Regions from separate parts of the Caballeronia sp. LjRoot34 genome, predicted to be linked through region 1. Evidence: riboswitches for the same ligand, from Rfam matches in the RefSeq annotation. Region 1 holds a riboswitch; the other holds the start of a gene.
What was found. Region 1 has a riboswitch for manganese ahead of ACSQ36_RS00805 (sodium:calcium antiporter). Riboswitches for the same ligand answer to the same signal wherever they lie in the genome.

Region 1 (6,315 bases):
CCCGGGTTGTTGTAGGCAAACACGAAATAACTGATCGAAAAAGAATACCCGCGAATCCTTTTACTCGCAGGCTGCGCGCCGACTGCTATTCCCCCTACAAATCCTTACCTAAGTCCTCAAGTTTTTTTTTCACGCGCCGCTAACCCATGTAGGCGGCCGGCTACATCACTCGGAACCGCCATGCAACAGGACCGTGCAGTAGCCAAAAACAGCCCTTTTAGTTCTTTCAGGAGAAATCCAAATGCTTAGCATCAATAGCAATCTTAACTCGCTGGTCGCTCAGCAAAACTTGAACACGTCGCAAAGCGCACTGTCGCAAGCTATTACGCGTCTGTCGTCGGGCAAGCGCATCAACAGCGCGGCAGACGATGCAGCCGGTCTGGCGATCTCGAACCGCATGCAAACGCAGATCAACGGCCTGAATCAAGGCGTGTCGAACGCGAACGACGGCGTTTCGATGATCCAGACGGCATCGAGCGGTCTGGCGCAGATCACGTCGAGCCTGCAAACCATTCGTACGTTGGCGGTGCAGGCATCAAGCGGCTCGCTGTCGGCAAGCGACCAGGCAGCACTGCAACAGGAAGTGGCGCAGCAGATCGCTGAAGTAAGCCGCGTGGCTTCGCAAACGAACTACAACGGCAAGAACGTGCTGGACGGCTCTGCGGGTAATGTCAGCTTCCAGATCGGCGCGAACGTTGGTCAAACGATCAGCCTGAATCTGAGCAATGGCGTGTCCGCAGCGCAACTCGGTACGGGACTTCCGGCATCAGGCGCAACGCTGGGCTCGCTCTCCGGTCTGTCTCTGGATAGCACTGGCGCCGCAGCTGCCGCAGGGGCGACGCCGGCGATCACGACGATTAACGTTCTCGCAGACGGTAAGGGCGGCTTCACGTTCACCGACCAGAACAACCAGACACTGTCTGGCTCAGTTTCCACCGCTCTGTTCGGTCCGCTCACTGGTACCACCGGTACCGGCACATCGTTGACCCTCGTCCCGCAAGGCGCCCTTTCGGGTGCTGCAACGCAGGCTGCCGCACTGACCGCTGCAGGTACCGCGCTGACGGCCCTGAACGCCGCGAACACCGCGGGCAATGCAGCTTCTGCAGGTTTTACGCTTGGAACCGTTACCGGGCTGAGTTTAGACGCGAACGGCGCAGCAGTCACGACCGGTGCGTCTATCACATCGGTCACTGTCAAGACCGATGGGACAGGCAACTTCTCGTTCACCGACCAAAACGGGGCCGCACTCGGCGCGCCTGCCATCGCAGCTCTGTTCACCGTAACTACGGGAAGTACGACAGCGCCCGGCACTTTGGCGTTCAAGGCTGCTGGTCCGTTGACGACTGTCGCGGGCTTCTCCGGCGGTCCGAACCCGAGCGCCGCAGTTGCAGGGATCTCGGCGGTAAATTCTAACAATGCCCCCCCGACGGTTGCCAACATCAACGTCAGCACGACGGACGGCGCGAACGCTGCAATGGAGTCGATCGATAACGCCTTGCAAACGGTCAACAACATCCAGGCAACCCTGGGTGCGGCTCAAAACCGTTTCACGTCGCTGTCCGCGGCGCAGCAATCGCAGTCGACCGACTTGTCCGGTGCTCAGTCGCAAATCACGGACGCCGACTTCGCACAGGAAACGGCCAACCTGAGCAAGGCTCAAGTGCTGCAACAAGCCGGTATCTCGGTGCTGGCGCAAGCTAACTCGTTGCCGCAGCAAGTTCTGAAGCTTCTCCAGTAATAGCCTTAAGTAGTAACGGCAGGCGCGTCGCAAGACGCGTCTGCCCAATCCGTTTTCCGGGGAGGCCAGCCTCCCCTACACGTTTTACAAACGTTTATCATTCAGGCTCGAAAGCAAAACCGACGTACGGAGCATCTCAATGTCGACGATTCCCAGCGCCTCCAGCTCGGCCGGCTCGGCCGCGGCCACAGCAGCCGCCACCGCCGCGGCGTCCGCCGCAGCCGAAGCGGCCGCCGCGCAATCCATCATCAGCGGTTCCACGGGCAATTCGTCGCTGGATGTCTCGTCGCTGGTCACGAGCCTCGTCAATGCAAAGGTGGCAGGCCAAACCGGCACGCTCTCCGCACAACAGACGAACGACAACACCCAACTTTCGGCCATCGGCGCGTTGCAGGCGGCGCTCGGCGCGTTGCAGGCCGGCATTGCTTCGCTATCCAACGGCAGCGCCCTGGGCCAGTTCACGGCGACGGCGGACGGTACCGGACTGACGGCAACCGCCGACACCACCGCGTCGGCAGGCTCCTATTCTGTCGCGGTCACGCAAATTGCCAGCGCGCAAACACTCTCGTCGGCCGCGTTCGGCAGCACGACGGCGCTCGGCACCGGCACGATGAATATCTCGGTCGGCGGCAAGTCGATGAGCGTCGCCATCACGTCGACGGACAACACGGTGAGCGGCATTGCCAGCGCCATCAACTCCTCGGCAAACAATCCCGGCGTCACGGCCACGGTCGTCACCGGCACGGACGGCGCGCATCTGGTCCTGCGATCGACGGCCACGGGGGCATCGAACACGATCAATGTTGCAGTAACCGGCGTGGCGGGCGATGCCGGCCTGTCCAGCCTCGGCGTCACGTCCACGCCCGGCACCAGCGGGGCTGCATCGACCTTCACGTCGGCGGTGAACACGAGCGCCGGCGCGTGGACGCAAACCGCGTCCGCACAAGATGCCGCGTTCTCGATCGACGGGACAGCAGCGACCAGTTCCAGCAACACGGTGACCACGGCACTCCAGGGGGTCACGCTGAACCTGACCGCTGCCGCAATCGGTACGCCGCCCGGCACCCCGCAGACGCTGACCGTGGCACAAAACACGTCGTCGGCATCCACCGCGATCAACAGCTTCGTCAGTCTCTACAACACGCTTGTCACCACCTACGGCCAGGTGGGCAACGACAACTCGGCGGCAGCAAGCACGCAAGGCGGCGCGTTGGCCACCAACCCGATGCTTACCACCATCCAGAACACGCTGGCGGGCATTATCGACAGCGGCGTGCCGAACGGCAATTCGACCATCTCCCTGGGAGCGATCGGGATCACGCTACAGGGGCAAGCCACCGCGACGCAGCCAGCGGGCTCACTGGTGATCGATTCCACCAAGCTCGCCGCCGCGCTCCAAAGCAACCCGTCCGGGGTTGCGGCTCTATTCAATCAGACGACCGGCGTGGCCGCACAGATGACGACCAGCCTGAACTCGTTTCTGGCCACGGGCGGCCTGATTTCGAACAGCCAGGCAGCGGTAAACACGGACCTTGCGAGCATCGCGACGCAGCAAACCACCTTGACCGCCTATACGGCGCAGCTCACCAGCCAGTACCAGGCGCAGTTCACGGCGCTCAATACGCTGATGGCGACGATGAACAACAACTCGCAATACCTGACGCAACTGTTCGGCGGCGCCGATAGCGCGGGTGCGCTGGCATCGGCCAACAACAGCTGATTGGGGCAAGGATAAATCGACATGGAACAGAACAGTCTGATCGACCGCCTGCTTGAGTTGACGCTCGCGATCCAGCATGCGGCAGCCATGGCGGACTGGCAGGAAGCGGCCAGCCTGACCGAGGAGCGGACACCGCTTTTCATGGAGTTGACGCCGGAACAGGACGCCACGGCCATGGACGTGATCAAGCGGATCCAGGCAATCGATGCCGCCATTGCCGCCGACGCGAAGACAACGCAATCGGAATTGCAGATCGAATACAGTTCGGCGATGAACAAGGTCAAGGCGGCCAGCAAGTATCACCAGGCCGCCAGGTTCTGATGGGGAGAGGAAGGCCGAGGCCGGTACGCCACCTTAACCTTCCTCTGACTCTGAAAAGACAACAACAAAAACCACGCGCTTAGCGCTTTTGGCTACTTCAACACCCCGGGCGCCTGCGTGCTTCCGGGGTGTTTTCTTATGGGCTAGCGCCCCAGCGTCAGCGCCAGATACAGCGCATAAAGCCCGCCGTTCACCAGCAGCGCCCACAGCACGACCCCGCCCTTCTTCGCGTTGAAACGCAGCCACGCAGCCGCCGCGAGCGTGATAAAAACGCCCGTCATCACCTCCACACGCGGCTCCCACGGCGTCAGCATGATGCCGATACCCGGCAGCAGCGTCCCCTGGAACACCATTGCGCCGGTGATGTTGCCGAACGCCAGCGTATCCTTGCCGCGCCGCGCCCAGATGATGCTGTTGACCTTCTCGGGCAGTTCGGTTGCGATCGGAATGATGATCAGCGAGAGCAGCAACGCCGATATCCCCAGCACTCGCGAGACCCCTTCCACGCCGGCGATAAAACCTTTCGCACCGCCAACCAGCAACACCACGCCCAGAATCATCTGCAAGACGATGCTCGCAAGCGAGGTAGGCAACCCGAAGCGCGAGATCAGCAGCCGCTCGGGCGCCTCGGTGCCGTGGCCCTTTTCGACAAGACTGGCGGACGCACGGAACGTCGTCACCACATACGTGACATACACGCCGACCAGTCCCGCGGCAAACAGCGCGCGCACTTGCCATGCGTGATGCGGCACGAACATGGCGGCCGCCGCGATCAGGAAAGCACAGAGGAAAAAGTTGAGATCGCGGGTGAAGCCGCTATGTTCGGGCGCAACGATCCCTTTGAGGCCCCGCGTCTTGAGCACGGCGACGGCCATCAGGCACGTCGACAAGGTCGCCAGCATCAATGGTGCGCCGAGGATCGCGCCCACGCCGATTTCCTCGTTCACCGCGCGGCTGGCCGTGCCGCCCATCAATGCGATGATTGGCACGGTGGTTTCCGGCAGCGCCGTGCCGATAGCCGCGAACAGCGAACCGGTGACCCCTTCGGAGATGCCGAGCTTTTCGCCGAGATGTTCGAGCGCGTTGGTGAAGAGTTCCGATGCCGCCAGGATCACCACGAGCATCAGCGCGAGTTGCAGGAAAAGCAGCGTCATGCGGCACCTCGCGATGAAGCCGGCGAGCAGGTGACGCAATGGGAGTGGCAGAACAACGGCGGAGAAACCGGCGAACTCGAGATATGGCCTGGGGCGGATGTAGGGTGTTTTTGTTTTGGAGACACGATGATTTCACGGTCGGACGTCAGCGAACCAGGGTGCAATCCCGCGCCGTCCGACCGTGAACGACAAGATGCACCCATGGTCTCGCCAAACCTGACCGGTCGAACGCGCCACGGCTAACAAGCCGAGTATGTTGACGCGTCCTCCTCCCATTGCGGAAGGAAGGCTACTCCCCAAAGACGGCCACGAGTTTAGCGTGCGTCGGTGGATTAGGCAACCGGCCGCCGGGATGTTCAAAAAACTGTCACAGGCCCATATGCATATCCCGAATCGGTCGTTGTAGCGGAAATAACGGTTCAGTAAGCTACGGCCCCGCAGGCCCATTCGTTGCACGGGCGCGTCCGACGAAGCCCACCGTACAATAAGCTGCAACTGCCAAACAAGAAACGTCTGACTGACTAACTAACACTGACGACCACGTTCGTAACGGGAGATCTCATGCGCTTCAGAATGCTCGCAGCCGCTGTACTGGCCATCGCGCCGGTGCTCGCGATCGCGAAACCGCTCACTGTGTGCACCGAGTCGAGCCCGGATGGCTTCGACGTCGTGCAATTCAATTCGCTGGTGACGACCAACGCATCGGCGGATGTGATCTTCAACACGCTAGTCTCCTACGATGAAGTCGCGAAAAAGGTCACGCCCGCGCTCGCCGTGAAATGGGACGTGAGTCCCGACGGCCTGACCTACACGTTTCATCTGCGGCCGAACGTGGCGTTCCAGACTACGGACTACTTCACGCCGTCGAGAAAACTGAGCGCCGACGACGTGGTGTTCTCGTTCGACCGCATGCTCTCCGACAGCAATCCGTGGCACAAGGTGGCGGGTGCGAGCGGCTTCCCGCACGCGCAATCCATGGGCCTGGTCAAGCTGATCAAGTCCGTCTCCAAAGTCGATGACAACACGGTCAAGTTCGAGCTCAACACGCCGAACGCGACCTTCGTGCCCATCCTCACCATGGGCTTTGCATCGATCTATTCGGCCGAATACGCCAGCCAGTTGCTCAAGGCCGGCCACGAAACCGACCTGAACGCGAAGCCGATCGGCACCGGTCCGTTCGTGCTGAAGAGCTACACGAAAGACGCCGTGATCCGTTACGACGTGAACCCGACGTACTGGGGAGCGAAGCCTAAAGTGGACCGGCTGATCTACGCCATCACGCCCGACGCCTCCGTGCGCGCGCAGAAAATCAAGGCGGGTGAATGCCAGATCGCGTTGTCGCCGAAGCCGCAGGACGTGCTCGACGCGCAGAAGGACAGTTC
Region 2 (6,315 bases), on a different contig from region 1:
GAGGAGGGGTGGGCGGAGCCAATGCCGGCGGCACCAACGGCGCGGGAATGAGTGGTGCGCCGGGAGGCACCGCAGTGGGCGGCGGGATGGGAACCGGGACAGGCTCCACGCCTAACATGGGGAATAGTTCGAGCACAAATAACAACTCGACCGCTGCATCACCAAATGGTAGTGGGACAATGTCAAAGCCGCAGTAACAGGGTTGGGTGTTTCGCCTGGGTCCTTGGGGAATCGGGCTGACGGATTCTGCCGGCCGCTGAGCGCCGGCAGATCCGCCCCGAGCGCGTTGCTGACCAACCCTGGCGCGAGCGAACCAACCTTGGAGCCCTGACGCTTTGCACTCTTCGGATTCCGCCGCACTCGACTTGCCATTGCCGTTACGCAATTTCGCCGCGACCCGGCGAATGCTGCTGGTCGTGCTGGCGGCATCGATCCTTTTTCCGATCGTGTTCCTGCTTGGCTACGGTTATTACGATTACCAGCGCCGCATGATCGAATCCAATGACATTGCCGATCGCGTGGCCCGTGTCGCCGATGAACAAGCCGTCAAGGTGCTCGACCTCAACCGCGAAATCTCGACGCGTATTGTCGAAATGCTCGCCGATAGCGACGACGCCCAGATCCACGCAAATCAGAAAGCCATCCACGACCGCCTGAGCGCGATCGGCGAATCGTTCGCCCAAGTAGCGGGCATCACCATTTTCGGCGTGACGGGTGAGATGCTCGCCAGCAACCGCTATTTTCCGGTGCCGGCCGTGTCGATTGCCGATCGCGAGGACTTTACCTCTGCTCGCTCCATCCGCCCGGACCCGTATTTTTCCCTGCCGCTCCTCGGCAGCGTCCAGCAAGCCGACGTATTCACGACCAGCGTCGGGCGCAGCCTGAACGACGGCCGTTTTGGCGGCGTCGTGTCGATCGCGCTCAAACGCGATTATTTCGCGGGCTTCTATCGCGATTTGTCGAATGGTGAGTCCGGCATGAGCGTCGGCCTGTTTCGCCGCGACGGCGGCATTCTCGTGCGCGAGCCGCCCAACCGCGCCGGCATTACCCACGCTCACGACACGGCTTTCACCAGCGCCATGCGCAACAACGAACTGTTCGGGCGCTTGCGGATACGCTCAAGTATTGACGGCGTGGAGCGCGTGGTGGCGTTTCGTCGTGTGGGGGACTACCCGCTTTACGTGACAAGCGCCATTCCAGCCTCCGCAATCCTCGCGCAATGGCGGCAGTACTACACGTTGATCGCGGTGATCACGGCGGCGCCGTGCATCGCGGTCTGGCTGCTCGTGCTGTTTTCGCTGCGCCAGTTGCGGGCCCAGCAGGTTGCATGGGAGCGCTGGCAGGCGGAAGTCGCCATGCGGCTTTCGGCCGAGGCATCCAGCCGGCAATTGCGGCGCATGGGTGCGCTCGGCAATCTGGTGGCCAACGTGGCGCACGACTTCAATAACCTGCTGATGGTGGTGGCGGCGAATATGGAGCTTGCACGGCGCAAGAATTTCAATGGGCTTGAAAGGGAAGTCCTGGCAGTGGAGCGCGCGACCGCCGGTGCCGAAGCGCTCGCACGACGCTTGCTCAGCGTCGCACGCAAGCAACCGCTCAAGCAGGCGCCGATCGACCTCGCTGTCTGGCTGCCCGCGGCGGCCGGGCTGATCGAAACGGCGGCGGGGGAGAAGGTCCAGGTGAAAGTGCACGTGCCGCCGGACATGTGGCAGGTTCGCGCGGACGCTACCGAACTCGAGTTCGCGATCATCAACATTGTTGTGAATGCCCGCGATGCGATGCCCCACGGCGGCCGTTTTGTCATCCGCAGCCAGAATGTTCGCGTGACCGCCGACAACGTTTTGCCCGACGGCGAATATGCGCTGCTCGCCTTCACCGACAGCGGCGAGGGCATGCCCGAAACGACCGCACGGCGTGCATTCGAGCCGCTGTTCACGACCAAGCTCAGCGGCTCGGGCACGGGCCTGGGGTTGGCGCAAGTGCTGGCGGCATGCGAGCAGGCGGGTGGTACCGCGCGCCTTGACAGCGTGCCGGGACGCGGCACGACCGTGCGGATTTATCTGCCCCGATACCACGCTCCATCCGCCGCGCCGGTGAGTGCGCCGGACGACGCGGCGTACCCGGCGGATTCGCCAGGTACGCTGGATTCGCCGGACAAGGCTGCGCCTGCGCGGCTGCATCCGGGTTCGATCTTGCTGGTGGAAGACAACGAGGAAGTTGCGGCGGGCGTGGCGGCGGTGCTCGCCACCTTTGGCTGCGATGTGCGCCACGAACTCACCGCCGACAAAGCCTTCGACCTGCTCAGCGAAGGCAGCCGCTTCGACCTGGTGTTGTCGGATATACAAATGCCTGGCCGGTTAAACGGCATCGACCTGGCTGAGAAAGTGCGCGGCACCTGGCCCTTGCAACGGATTGTATTGATGACCGGTTATGCCGACGAATTCGAACGCGCACGCCACACGGGGGTGACCATTCTTGCGAAGCCGTTCAATATCGACGAACTGCGGGAACTGGTGCTGCGCTAACTCATCGACGCGGTATTCGCGTGTGAAAAAATCGCTGAGTAGTCCGAGACATCCCTCGTTGGACAGGGACGGCGGCAATGGGATTATTGTTTCCCTCATCGAGGCCCATGGGAGGTGAGGGCGGCCCTTTGCCAGATCAGCAAGGATCGCTTCGCGCCGTGCAATGAGAGGGAGTTGATCGGTGGTGGTTACGTTACTTCAGAGCGCTAAAGCCGAGAGTCAGTCGCCGGTCGTTCCGGTGTTGCTGTTGGCATCGGCATCGGAGCCGAATTGAGGAGCGAACGCCTTGGCTCGCAGGCTGATCTTTTCCGCGTAGGCTTTCGAACCGCCGTAGCTCTTCAGGGCTGCGCCCACATCGCCGCGAGCGGACTGGACATAACCGTGAAGAATCGCCGATCCCGCTTCAATATTCGCGGTTGCTTCCGTCAAGTCGATGTTGCGCACGAGTTGCCTGTGAGCGGCCGGCACGACCTGCATCAGCCCGGTTGCGCCATTGGCGCCTCGGGCTTTTTCCTTGAAGCGGGATTCAACGGAGATGATGGCGAGGAGGAGGGCGGGAGGGAGCGAGTATTTCGATGCGGCTGACATGACCGCGGCTGAAATCTGCTCCGCTTTTGCGCGCGCCACGCCGAACTTCTGGGAGATCAGGCGGGAGACCTGATGAGTGGCTTCGGCGGTGGCGTCGCTGGCTGCTGCGTCTTGCGGGGCGGCTTCCGGGGCACGTTCCTGAGCCACCGCGCCCTGCACCGGTCCTAGCATCGCGCCGAACGTCAGCGCAGCAAGCCAAAGGAGTCTGCTCATGGGGAAGTGGCCTTGGAAAGGAAGGTCGCATTATACCGACGAGAAAAATCCTTGCAAATCATGTGTTTGCTATTGCGGGAGCGGGTCTGGACGCTTTCGGCGATTGGTATTGCCCAGCGGTTCGATCGGGAGACTTGCCATTCTTGGCCGGCCGCATTGTATTGGCCTGGACTTTGGCGACCGCTTTGCCGACCGGCAAAATTATCTGGGTTGGTCCGCGGTGTGGACCGGTGCGGAGCCTTGATCCGTCTCAACAGGCATGAGGGAAGCGGCCCGGGAGTGTCCCTTCATCTCGCCGGGGAAAGCTTACAAATTCATTTCGGACATGGTAGCCTCCGTCCGTCTTTGGGGAGTAGCCGGCTTCCACTCGCTGGAAGCGCTCATGTCAACACGCTTGGTTCGATCGAACCGTGGCATGAGCAGCCGTTAGTTTTTGGGTTGGCAAGACCATCGATGCAGCGGCGAGACCGGTCGGGCTCGCCGCTGCATCGCATGTTCTCGCCCGACCCGAATGCCATAACGACATCCTGACATCCCCATGAATATTGCTTCTACTCTCCTGCTCGCCTTCGCCATGTCGACGGACGCCTTCGCCGCTGCGGTCGGCAAGGGCGCCACACTGCATCGTCCGCGGATTCGCGAGGCGCTTCGTACCGGCCTGATCTTCGGTGTGATTGAAGCCATCACGCCGCTGGTTGGCTGGGCGCTCGGCAAGACCGCCGCTCCGTATGTCGCCTCATGGGATCACTGGATCGCGTTCAGCCTGCTGCTCGTGCTCGGCGTACGTATGATCACGTCCGGCCTGCGCGCGCCCACGCCGGACGTCGAGAAGCCCAACAGTCACGGTTTCTGGCTGCTGGCGCTCACCGGGTTCGCCACGAGTATCGACGCGATGGCGGTGGGAGCGGGACTCGCTTTTATCGATGTGAATATCTTGTCGACCGCCGCGACTATCGGATTGGCGACGCTGATCATGGTGACCCTGGGCGTGATGGTCGGGCGTTTTCTGGGCAAGGCCGTGGGGCAGCGCGCGGAGATTGCGGGCGGGCTCATTCTTGTTGTTATCGGGTCGGTGATCCTGGCCGAGCACCTTGGATATATGAGTTGAAGTAGCGGATTGTGGTTGGCTGAGGCAAGGTGCTCCTTCTTGTGCGTGGAGATTCTTGTCGCGACCGCGTTCAATGCCTCGCTTAGAGGGGACGTCCGGCGGTCTGTGCCGGCAGTCGCGCAGCGAGTGCCGATGCCAGGACGCGCGTCGAAACCAGGGGACTGTTCATGGCAGAGCTTTTTGCAAATTAATAAGGGTTACAAAATAGTTTAGACGAACCAAGCACTTCGATTTTCATCCGACGGGACCCTTGCTGTGTCCGTCACTCAAGGATCTGTCGGGCCTCGTCATGGCAGCATCCTTTCCATCAGCCGGTCGCGGTCCATCAACTGATGTTTGAGCGCACCGGCCACATGCAGAACGATCAGTGCGATCAACACCCAGGCACTGACCATATGCACCGTGAAAAAAATCTTTCGCAAGCCAGGGTCGTCCCAGGCCCACATTGGCAGCGGGACGCCCCAGAAACGCGTGCTGAACTTGTTGAATGATGAGCCGAGATAACCGGTCAGCGGCATGACGATCATCGCCACGTATAAAAGACCTTGCGTCATGCTCGCGGCGACGCGTTGCCATGCTGGCATCGGGGGAAGCGGAGGCCGGCCTGCAACCAGGCGAACCACGATGCGAATCAGCACAAGCAGGAAGACGGTCATCCCAAGCGACTTGTGGAAGTTGGTCAGGCTCGACTTGAAAGCGAGGCCTTTCGGCAGCCCGGCCATGTAGAGACCAATACCGAGCATGACGATGATCGCCAACCCGATTACCCAGTGCAGAGCGATCTGCGCGGATGAATAACGCGGCAAACCGGCGCTTGCATCGAGCGGCGCGGCGGACGAATTCGCGATGTTCATGGTCGCCTCCTTCGGTTGATTGCGGCGTGGGCCGTGTCTCGCCTTTTCCTTACGCGTGTCCTTATTGCGTGCTCCACGGGTTACTCCACCATACGCCGATTGGTTTCATCCGACGAGCGGCAGTTCTACGCGTGTACCCACTAAGAGATCGCCGGCAGCGAGCTGGGGTTCAACTCAGTGAAAAGCAGCATAGTCGACATTCCCTTTAAGTCGGGAGCAACGCCGACTTCAGCCGGTAATTCGTTTCATTATGCTTACGCATACATTGCCCGCGTATTGCTCCCGGTGCGAAGAATGAAGTCTTAAAGACGTAATAACCACGCATCGACAATGCGTTAAAACTATTTCTGCTCTGCTTAACGAATGGGGTTGACTTGATATTTAGCGCGCGCCTAGAATCCGGGCATCGTAACAAACGGGGCTAATGCCTTGGACAGTTGTAGTAGTCGACCTTCGAAGTTTTTCTCTGCCTGACCGGCAGGACGTTCGCGCTTGATTCCCTAGCCGCCGTCTTGCCAGCAGGCAGACGGTGCGCGCCGCAGTAAATAATCCGTGCACCTTGAAACAAGCGTATTGACGTCGGGATTGCCCGCGTCCATACGAATCGCGTTGCGAGCTAACACTCGTGACTGGTTCCGCTCGCGCCTTTGGAATAGAAAGTGCGCCGTGCGGATGATGACGTGCGTGCATACGCAACAAAGGAGCCGCCATGCCGGACAGTGACAGTTATCCCATACGCCGCAGTACTTTCACTTTTGCCAGGGAAGGCGAGTAGATCCTTTTCGTCGCACGCATTGCGTGTCCGAATACCGTTCTGCTGGCTTTCCAACCACTGAAAAGCCAATAGTCGGAGAAGCATCATGAACTTCGGTTTGCTCGTCTCACACCGTCCGCACGTCCAGGAATCACCCCTTCACGACAACGCCATGCTGTCGCTGGAATCCACCCGCCGGCATCGCTGCGCTAGCGCATGGCGCGCATTTCGAAAATTCATCTTTCACGCCTGATTAATAACGTTCCCGTGTAC

Region 2: it holds a riboswitch for manganese, as region 1 does, so the genes downstream of both, mntP (manganese efflux pump MntP) here and ACSQ36_RS00805 (sodium:calcium antiporter) in region 1, are expected to answer to the same signal.

Annotation. Positions count from the first base shown of each region.
Region 1 covers NZ_CAXUSB020000001.1:177,427-183,741, reverse strand. The annotation lists gene ACSQ36_RS00820 (flagellin) at 242-1,738, shown strand; gene fliD (flagellar filament capping protein FliD) at 1,878-3,458, shown strand; gene fliT (flagellar protein FliT) at 3,480-3,779, shown strand; gene ACSQ36_RS00805 (sodium:calcium antiporter) at 3,923-4,933, opposite strand; yybP-ykoY riboswitch at 5,070-5,247, opposite strand; gene ACSQ36_RS00800 (ABC transporter substrate-binding protein) at 5,495-6,315, shown strand, end outside.
Region 2 covers NZ_CAXUSB020000002.1:2,462,883-2,469,197, reverse strand. The annotation lists gene ACSQ36_RS30575 (hypothetical protein) at 1-197, shown strand, start outside; gene ACSQ36_RS30570 (ATP-binding protein) at 336-2,525, shown strand; gene ACSQ36_RS30565 (transglycosylase SLT domain-containing protein) at 2,745-3,326, opposite strand; yybP-ykoY riboswitch at 3,662-3,839, shown strand; gene mntP (manganese efflux pump MntP) at 3,865-4,434, shown strand; gene ACSQ36_RS30555 (cytochrome b) at 4,722-5,288, opposite strand.